DNA from 2 places in the Exiguobacterium sp. SH0S7 genome. Region 1 is predicted to be linked to the other one. Evidence: riboswitches for the same ligand, from Rfam matches in the RefSeq annotation. Region 1 holds a riboswitch; the other holds the start of a gene.
What was found. A riboswitch is a leader RNA that binds a small molecule or an ion and turns the genes downstream of it on or off. The one in region 1 is predicted to bind S-adenosylmethionine.
Positions count from the first base shown of each region.

Region 2: linked by a shared signal. The riboswitch ahead of EVJ22_RS00315 (MetQ/NlpA family ABC transporter substrate-binding protein) and the one ahead of mtnK (S-methyl-5-thioribose kinase) in region 1 are both predicted to bind S-adenosylmethionine.

Region 1 covers NZ_SJVA01000004.1:144,102-149,159, reverse strand. The annotation lists gene EVJ22_RS08920 (VOC family protein) at 1-113, opposite strand, end outside; gene EVJ22_RS08915 (GNAT family N-acetyltransferase) at 193-675, shown strand; gene mtnA (S-methyl-5-thioribose-1-phosphate isomerase) at 785-1,819, opposite strand; gene mtnK (S-methyl-5-thioribose kinase) at 1,816-2,970, opposite strand; SAM riboswitch class I at 3,052-3,154, opposite strand; SAM riboswitch class I at 3,360-3,462, shown strand; gene EVJ22_RS08900 (2,3-diketo-5-methylthiopentyl-1-phosphate enolase) at 3,534-4,688, shown strand; gene EVJ22_RS08895 (2-hydroxy-3-keto-5-methylthiopentenyl-1-phosphate phosphatase) at 4,685-5,058, shown strand, end outside.
Region 2 covers NZ_SJVA01000001.1:56,052-61,109, forward strand. The annotation lists gene EVJ22_RS00300 (Spx/MgsR family RNA polymerase-binding regulatory protein) at 108-503, shown strand; gene EVJ22_RS00305 (methionine ABC transporter permease) at 534-1,196, opposite strand; gene EVJ22_RS00310 (methionine ABC transporter ATP-binding protein) at 1,168-2,202, opposite strand; gene EVJ22_RS00315 (MetQ/NlpA family ABC transporter substrate-binding protein) at 2,212-3,033, opposite strand; SAM riboswitch class I at 3,111-3,214, opposite strand; gene EVJ22_RS00320 (iron-containing alcohol dehydrogenase family protein) at 3,256-4,272, opposite strand; gene EVJ22_RS00325 (aminotransferase class I/II-fold pyridoxal phosphate-dependent enzyme) at 4,269-5,058, opposite strand, start outside.

The sequences.
Region 1 (5,058 bases):
TGCGCTTCCCCGTTCATTGATACTGGAATCGACAGGCCGAGCAGCCGATAGAAGTCGAGCGCGCGCTTCATATCCTCGACGACGATGCCGACCATATCTAGTTTGATTCCCATGTGGTCACCTCACTTCTTGAATTGATGGTACTATCGAAAGTGTAGCACCTATCTATCCTTTTGAAACGAGGAAATCACTATGACGTATAAGTTCGCTTTGATGACACAAGCGCAGGCAGAAACGATTGCTTTCACCTGGCATTACGATGGAGAGTATGCTTTTTACGATATGGAGGCTGACGAAGACGACTTGGCCGAGTTTTTAGACACCGAACAACGAGGGCAATCGGTATTCGCCATCACGAACGATGGCGAACTGGTCGGTTTCGTTAGCGTGCATCAAACAGACGCCGATACGATTGACCTCGGTTTAGGCATGAAGCCAGGTCTGACCGGAAACGGGACCGGACGAGCGTTCGTCACCTCGATTCTTGCTTTCGTCGAAGCCAAGTTCGACCCAAATCGTATCACCTTGTCGGTTGCCACGTTCAACGCGCGGGCGATTCGCGTGTATGAAGCTTGCGGGTTTCGACAAGTGGCTTCATTTCAACAAGACACGAACGGGAGTACGTTCGACTTCATCGCATTAGAACGCAAAAAGCGCCCTCAGGATAGATTCTGAGGGCGCTTTTTGCTGCCCGGTGCCTTTGTCGACTAAGTAAATCTGGCCATTCCCGTCTCATACCAAGACGGTCACACTTCATCGTTCGGGCAAGCACGGAGCTGCTGTTTCACACGTGAACCGTTCCCCCTACATGGTGTGTGATCACTGCTTCATTCGGCTCGAACACGCCCGCTTCGGTGATGAGTCCGGTGATCAGTTCAGGCGGTGTGACGTCAAACGCCGGGTTAAAGACGGTGATCCCGACCGGCGCCGTCGGTTGTCCGCCGATATGGGTCACTTCTAGCGCGCTCCGCTCCTCGATTTGAATCACATCGTCCGCCGTCAAATCGAACGTCGAATGCGGGGCCGCGACGTAAAACGGGATCCCGTAATGTTTAGCCAGGACGGCGAGCTGAAGCGTGCCGATCTTATTGGCGACATGACCCGTCCGTGTGATGCGGTCAGCGCCGACGATGATGGCGTCGACCCCTTTCGCCTGAATCGTCCAAGCGGCCATATTGTCGGTGATGAGCGTGACATCGATGTCGGCCTGGTCGAGCTCCCAGACGGTCAGGCGTGCCCCTTGGAGGAGCGGCCGCGTCTCACAAGCGAAGACGTTAAACGCGATACCTCGCTCTTTCCCGACGTAAAACGGAGCGAGCGCAGTCCCGTAACGCGACGTCGCGATCGCCCCGGCGTTACAGATCGTTAAGACGTTCCCCCCTGCTGGCAGCACCGTGAGCGCATGCTCCCCGATGGCCCGATACGTGTCGACGTCTCGCTCGAACAGCGCGATGGCCCGATGTTTGATGTCGGTCGCGATCCTTTCAAAGTCGACGCCGACGTTCAGCCCGAGAAGTGACTCGATCACGTTTTGCAGATTGACCGCCGTCGGTCGCGTCGCGATCAATCGACGGCCGACGAGGTCGAGCCGGCGTGTGAAGTCCGGGTCATCCTGGAGGCGGACCGCTTCTTTCGCGAGCACGAATGCGCCGAAATAGGCGATGGCCGGCGCGCCTCGGACTTGTAACGTCTCGATGGCGTGCTCCGCCTGTTCGAGCGTCGCGATCGTCACGTACCGCTCCTCATGCGGCAGTAACGTTTGGTCTAAAATGACGAGCTCGTCCCGGGACGGTTCGAAGCGAATGTTTTGGACTGTCATACGCGTACCCCCGCTAACAGCGTCACTAATTCATCGATTGTCCGGACATCGTGGCGCTGTTTAATGAGCGTCGTGCCGAGCGTGAGCGCTTCCCGTTTCCGCTCGAGCCGGACCGTTTCCGGTAACGTCTCGAGGTCATTGACTCCTGCGAGGCCGATGGTGCGGCGAATCAGTTCGCATCCGGCATAGCCGATCGTGTCGCTAAAGATGGTTTGAAGTAGTTCATCGACGAACCCGTCCGTGTTGAACGGTTCGACCGCCGTCTCAAACTTCGTCCGGAACGTCTTTTCAAACGTCTCCCATACCGTCAATACGTCGGTGAACCGCTCGAACCGTTTGAGTGGGTCATGGAACGTCGATAGCGTCAAATGGGCGACGATTTGCCCGATGTCAAAGCCGAACGGTCCGTAAAAAGCGAACTCTGGATCGATGACTTTCGTCTCTTGTTGCGTCGCGAAGATGCTGCCTGTATGTAAGTCCCCGTGCAAGAGCGCGTCGTGTTTCGTGACGAAACCGACTTTCAGTTTCGTGACCTCCACTTTCAATTTCTGGTCACGCCAAAGCGCTTCGACGTCCTGACGGAGCGCGGTTTCGATGTTGTTCGACTCGGCATCTTTGTACGGATCGGTGAAGATCAGTTTTTCAGTGATGTCGCACAGTTCCGGGTTGTAATAATCCCGTTCTTTCCGCTTCTTCTCGATTGGGCCGGCCGCATAGTCGGACGTCTCAAACAACGTCTGCCCTAAAAACTCACCGATGTGACGGGCGAGTTCAGGATACGCTTTCCCTTCCAAATAGCCCGTCCGGACGATATCAAAGTCGGACAGGTCCTCTAAAATCGTGTAGGCGAGCGTCCGATCACTGCCGAGAACGACCGGGACGAAACGCGGGACGACACTGGCGAATTCGCGCAACGCAAGCTGCTCGATCCACGCCCGTTCAAGTGTGAGCGGCCAACTCTCGCCGACGACTTTCGCATACGGTAGCGCCTGCTTGACGATGAGGCTCGTTTCGCCTTGACGGATGCGGAAGACGAGGTTCAAGTTGCCGTCCCCGATCTCCTCACAATGCGCGATGCCCCCGTCTTCGAGTAACCCTAACGTTCTGACGTGCTCGACGACTGTCTGTTCTGTAAATGGTTGATAAGCCATGTCTGTTTCCCCTTTCGGTATATTCCCCACAAAAAAAGCCCCTTTCTCCGCGAGAAAGAGGCACAGCCGTAACGGATGTTCCTCTCATCTGTCAGACGTATGTCTGGTGGATGTAGCACCGTGCCTACTGGTCGGTTGCTGCGGCGTCATCGGGCCAATTCCCTCTGCCAACTCGCGATAAGAGTGTCGTATTCGATTGTGTGAACTTGTTGTGATGAATATTACGGACTCGACCCCACCTTTGTCAACGGCAATTTGCTGGAGCAACGGTCACTTTTTTTATGCATATATAGTAACAACGAACTCAAACTTTTTTTCTCAAAAAAAGGAATTGACGAACCGGATATTGTGTGACAAAATTCAATTAAATTTCACAACTTCAAAATACATTCTTATCAAGAGCAGACGGAGGGGACAAGCCCGATGATGTCGCAGCAACCGACCCGATTGGGCACGGTGCTAATTCTTGCAGCGTAAGCTGAGAGATAAGAGTTCATTTTTTTATGATGACCTCTTGCCTCGGCATGGGGTCATTTTTTGTTTGACCGGAAGGAGGAACGAACATGAGTATTACTGCCACATATGAAATCAGCCGGACGGACCGCGTCGCGACTGTCGCCGAGAAAATCGCCCTCGAACTGACCGTCGGCACGTGGACGGAACTGCCTCACCTAGAGCAAGAACAATTAAAGGCGTATCGGGGCGAGGTCGTCTCAACGACGCATACGGAAACAACGAGCCGCTTCACAATCCGTTATCCGCTCCATAACGTCACGCCCGACTTCTCATCCATCTTGACGACGACGTTCGGGAAATTATCGCTCGATGACTCGGTACGCTTGATCGACTTGACGTTACCCGAAACGCTTGCATCTGAATTCCCCGGAGCAAAGTTCGGTGTTCAAGGCGTTCGTGAGTTGCTCGACGTACATGATCGCCCGCTCGTCATGAGCATCTTTAAAGGGATCATCGGCCGTGATTTACGCTTCTTAGAACAGCAACTTCGAGACCAGCTCGCCGGCGGCATCGACATCGTCAAAGATGATGAAATCCTATACGACAACCCGCTCACTCCGTCGCTTGAACGAGCTAAAATCGGAGCGGCCGTCATCCAAGAACAGTTCAAAACGACCGGGAAACGTTCGCTCTATGCCATCACGCTCAGCGGTCCGGTGTTCGGGCTGCGTGACCAAGCGCTCCGCTTGATCGAGGCGGGCGCGACGGCACTGTTGTTCAACGTCTATACATACGGGCTCGACACACTCCGCGAACTCGCGAGCGATCCAACAATTAACGTCCCGATTTTGGCGCATCCCGCGTTCGCCGGGGCCTTGACCGGCTCGATCAGCCACTCGCTCTTGCTCGGAAAATTGATCCGCCTCGCGGGGGCCGACTTGACGCTGTTCCCGTCCCCATACGGTTCACTTGCGACACCGCCTGATGAGGCGTTCACGATTCGGGATGGCAGTGCTCGGCCGCACTGGACGAAGCCGATTCTACCGGTCCCGTCGGCCGGCATCCATCCGGGGCTCATCCCGGACATCATCCGTGATTTCGGCACAGACGTCGTCATCAACGCCGGTGGCGGCATCCACGGTCACCCAGACGGCGCGGCTGCCGGGGCCCGGGCGTTCCGACAAGCGATTGAGCAAGTATTAGGCGTGGCGAGCCAGACGAACGAGCTCGAGTCCGCGCTAAAGGCGTGGTCAAAACAATGACGATTCACATCTTGTGTGACTTCGATGGGACGATCACGGCCGAGGACAACATCATCGCTTTGATGCGGGCGTTCGCACCGCCCGAATGGCACGCGCTCAAAGACGACGTGCTCGCTCAAGACATCTCGATCCGCTCCGGGGTCGGACAGATGTTCCAGCTGTTGCCGAGCGCTGACGCTTCGGCGTACCGTGACTACTTGCTGGACCGCATCACCTTGCGCCCAGGGTTCTCGACGTTTTTGGCAGAAGTCCGGCAACAAGTTTGGAAGTTCGACGTCGTCAGCGGCGGCATGGACTTTTTCGTGCACCCGATCTTGCAAGACCACGTCGCGCCGGACCACATCTACTGTAACGTCGCCGACTTCTCGGA
Region 2 (5,058 bases), on a different contig from region 1:
ACGATTTCGAAAAAAGTATATGTGATTTGAAACATATTCTACGCCGAACCCGTATAATCGAGAGACAATAAAGTAATCCAACCTTAGGAAAAGGAGAAGTGGTTGTCGTGACGGTCACCGTATTCACGCATACAAGCTGCAGTTCTTCCCGCAAGACGCTCGATTGGTTACGCGAACAGAATATCCCGTTCATCGAGAAGAAATTGACCGACCAAGGAATGTCGTTCACCGAGTTCAAGGAGATGCTCCGGCTCACCGAAAACGGGACGACCGATCTCTTGTCTGTCCAAAAAAGTGTCTACAAACAAGCGGCCGACCAGCTCGACGAGATGTCGCTCCGCGAACTGTACAGTTTTGTCGCGACGCATCCGCAGATCTTGAAGAGTCCGATCGTCGTCGATGACAACCGGATCCAGATCGGGTTCAGCGAGAAAGAGATCCGGACGTTCATCCCCCGGCATAACCGGATCGCCGACTTGAAACGACTATTAGACAAACAGTAAGAGCGCCGCAAATTTTGCGACGCTCTTTTGTCAGGCTTTCTTTAGCCGGGCCGCCAAGCGGTTGCCGAACGATTGGATCGACTGCACGAGCAGGATCAAGACGAAGATCGTCACGTACATGACTTCCGGCTCGAACCGGAGATGCCCGTACTGATAGGCGATATCTCCGAGTCCGCCCGCACCGACGAGACCCGCCATCGCCGTCGCACCGATCAGACCGATCGTCGCGATCGTCAGACCGAGCACGATCGACGACCGCGCCTCACGGATCAATACGTACCAGATGATCTTACGCGTCGAGATGCCCATCGCCTCGTACGCCTCGACGACGCCGCGATCGACTTCGAGCAGTGCCGACTCCATCAAACGGGCGATGTATGGCGCCGTGAAGACGATGAGCGGCAACAGCACGCCTTGGACGCCGATCGTCGTCCCCATGATGAAACGGGTGAACGGCAAGATGAAGAATAGCAGAATGATGAACGGGATCGAGCGGACGACGTTGATCACGCTCGACAATGCCCCGTAAAAGTAACGGTTCGCGAGCCGTCCATTCGGCCGCGTCAAGACGAGGAGCGTCCCGAGCGGCAAGCCGATCAGTGTCGAGATGACGAGCGCGATGCCGGTCATCGTCAGCGTCTGGATCGTGCCCGTCCAAATCAAGTCACCCCATTTTTCCCAAAACTGCAGCATGGTTCGTCACCTCCTTTACTTTGACGCCGCTCGCTTCAAGGTAGCGGACGGCTTGGTCGGTCTGTGCCCGGTCCCCGTCGAGATGGACGAGCAAGTTGCCGACGAGACCGCCTTTCAGCTTTTTGATCCCGCCCCCGATGATGTTCGGCAGCAGGCCGAACCGTTTCGTCAGCTCGGCGAGGACGGCCTGTTCGGTCTGGTGACCGATGAACGACAAGTTGACGAGCGTCCCGTGCGAGCTCAACACGTCGACGACTTCTTTCGGGACGTCGAGGTTCGCTTTCAAGAAGCGGCGCGTCGTCGGATGCTGCGGGTCCGAGAAGACGTCGAGGACGTCGCCTTCTTCGACGATCTTGCCGGCGTCGATGACGGCGACCCGGTCACAGATGCGCTCGATGACTTCCATCTCATGGGTGATCAAGAAAATCGTCAGACCGAGCTCGCGGTTGATCTCGAGCAACAGATCGAGGATCGACTCGGTCGTCTCCGGGTCGAGCGCGCTCGTCGCCTCGTCACTGAGCAGGATGTCCGGCTCGTGCGCCAAGGCCCGGGCGATGGCGACGCGCTGTTTCTGGCCGCCGGAGAGTTGCTCCGGGTAATGTTTACGGTGATCGGTCAGTCCGACGATATTGAGATACTTGTCGACCCGCTCGCTGATCGAGCGTTTATCGAGTCCTTCTAGGCGGAGCGGGATGGCGACGTTGTCTTCGACGGTCGCCGTCTTCAGCAGGTTATAGTGCTGGAAGATCATCCCGATGCGGTGACGGAGCTTTGATAACCCTTTTTTGTCGAGCGTCGTGATGTCTTGTCCCTCGATCTCGACTTGACCTGACGTCGGCCGTTCGAGCAGATTGATCATGCGGATTAGCGTGCTCTTGCCGGCGCCGCTCCGTCCGATGATGCCGAAGATCTCACCTTTTTCAATCGTCAGCGAGACGTCGTCGAGTGCCGTGACGGTCCCTTTGTTCACCGTGAACGTTTTTGAGATCTGTTTGAGTGCGATCATAGTGCCTCCTTAAAACGCCGGGACGATCGAGCCGTCGAACGTCTCTTCGATGAACGTCCGGACCTCGTCCGAGTGGTAGTAAGATTTGAGTGTCTCGACGACTTCATCGTCTTTGTTGTCGGTACGGACGACGACGTAGTTCGGGTACGGGTTGTCGACCGTGTCTTCATGGAACAACGCGTCCTCATTGATCGATAGGCCGGCACCCATCGCGAAGTTCGTGTTGATGGCCGCGAGCGCGACTTCCGGGAGCTGGGTCGGGAGCTGTGACGCCTCGAGCTCGATGAATTCGAGGTTGAGCGGGTTCTCGGCGATGTCACGTTTCGTCGCCTTGTCCGTCAATCCTTCTTTCAAGGTGATGAGTCCGGCCGTCTCATACAGGCGCAGCGCCCGAAGTTCGTTCGCCGGGTCGTTCGGGACGGCGACTTTATCGCCCTCCTTCAACTCCTTGATGTCCGTCAGCTTGTCCGAATAGAGCCCCATCGGGAAAGCGACCGTCTTGAACACGTCGTCGATCTTATAGCCTTTGTCCGCCTTCTGCAGCTCGAGGAACGACAGCGTCTGGTAACTGTTCACGTCGAGACTGCCTTCGTCGAGTGCGGTGTTCGGCGTGTTGTAGTCGTTGAACACCTTGATGTCGAGCTCGAGGCCATCCTCGGCCGCGAGTTCTTTTACTTTCTCGGCGATCTGCTGGTGCGGCCCACCCGTCACGCCGATCGTGAGGGCTTCTGTGCTGAGCGATTCGCTCGCGTCCGATTGGCCGCACGCCGACAAGGCGATGGCCGCGAGTAGAGATGTTCCTGCGAGTACTGTTTTCTGTTTGATGTTCATGAATGATTCCTCCTCCAAAATAAAAGCCCGCTACTCATAAAGAGTGGCGGGCACGACAAGTCAAAGACAGTCGGACACGCTCATCTCCCAGACGTTTCGTCTGTTGGAATTAGCACCATGATCATTACGATCTGGTTGCCGGGTTTCATAGGGCCAGTCCCTCCACCACTCTTGATAAGCTATCGGTCTTATTTAATTGTTATCATCTTACTTTTAATTCTTTTATTTGTAAACAGAAAATACTAAATTTTCAAAAATTATTTTCAAATAGTCAATATCGAGCGTTACGGGTGAACGTTGCAACTCGGTCTCGACCCGGACCGCGTCGACCAGTTGCGGTATGTCGGCCGGCACGAGTCCGAGCGTCTCAAGTGACGTCGGCGCGCCGATCCTGGCGAGCCACGCCTCTAAATATGGGGCGTCAGACGAGCCACGCAACCGTTCTTGGACAAGGAGGCCGAATCCGACCTTGTCGCCATGTAAGAACGGGTGGGTCGACTCGAAGCGGCTGAGCGCGTTGTGAACGGCGTGGGCGACGGCAACGCGTGTCCCGGCGTCCCCGAAACCACCGACGGCGCCGCCGACGGCGAGGATGTGATCGACCGCGAACCGGGTCTCTGGCCCATACGCGGTGAAACTGGACTCACTCAAGTCGAGTTCGACGAGCCGGCCGCATTGCTCGGCCAAGGCGAGACCGGTGTTGACGCCGGCGTCAGGCGAACTGTCGCCGCTCAAATAGCGGGCCTCGTAAAACTTGGCGACCGTGTCGATGACGCCGGCCCGGAAGTAGTCGTACGGCGAGTCGGTCACGACCCTTGCGTCGACGATGACCCGCTCGATGACGACGCGGAACACGTCGTAGCGGACGTATGCCCCTTGCTCGTCATAGATGACGCTGAGCGGCGTGAAGGCGGCACAGTTCGAGGCGAGCGTCGGGATGACGATCAGCGGGACACCTTGCCGGTAAGCGACGAGTTTCGCCGTGTCGACGAGCTTACCCCCACCGATGGCAATGAGGACGTCCACATTTTTCAAACGGAGCCGTTCGACCTCAGCGTCCGTGCATTCGCCGCCGAACAGCGATGTCGGATAGGCAGTGATCGCTGGCAGGACGCGCTTGACGACGTCAAAACCGTTCTGTCCGCGCAGCACGTGAGCACGACGGCCATCGATCAATTCATCGAGCCGCTCGAGCGCGTCATCCGCATGGTCGTACTCGAGCACGGCTTGGCGGATCATGCCCGGACCTCTTCATACGTCGCAAACAGTTTCTCGATCCGCTCGACGGCCTCGTCGATCTTCGGCTCGGCGGAGACGAGCCCGAACCGGACGTACCGCTCGCCTTCTGAGCCGAAGAAATAGCCCGGCGTCACGGCGACCCCTGCCTCGTGGAGCAGCTTATGGGAGAACGATTTGGCGTCCCCGTCCGGCACTTTCGCCCAGACGAAGAACGAGCCACTCGGGGCCGTGATGTCCCATCCGGCCTGACGTAACCCGTCGACGAGCCGGTCGCGGCGGGCCTCATACAACCGTGACAAGTCGTCCCGGAGCGAACGCGGTGACTCGAGCGCGGCGATGGCCGCCTCTTGGATGGCCGAGAACACGCTCACATGGACGTGGTCCTGGTACGTGTTGATCGCCTCGATGATGTCGCGGTTGCCGACGGCGAAAGCGACCCGCCAGCCGGACATGTTGAACGCCTTCGACATCGTATACACCTCGATGCCGATGTCTTTCGCACCCGGCGCCTGCAGGAAGCTCGGCGGGACGTGACCGTCGAAACCGATGCTGCCGTAGGCGAAGTCGTGGACGACCATGAGGTCATGCTTATTCGCGAACCGGACCGTGTCGTCAAAGAACGCGGGCGACGCGACGGCGCCGGTCGGATTGCTCGGGTAGTTCAAATACATGAGTCGCGCCCCCTGCGGATCGAGCGTCTCGTAATCAGGAAGATAGCCGTTCTCTTCCCGGAGGACGAGGTCGTGGACGACCGCTCCGGCGAGACGTGCCCCCGAGATGTAGTCC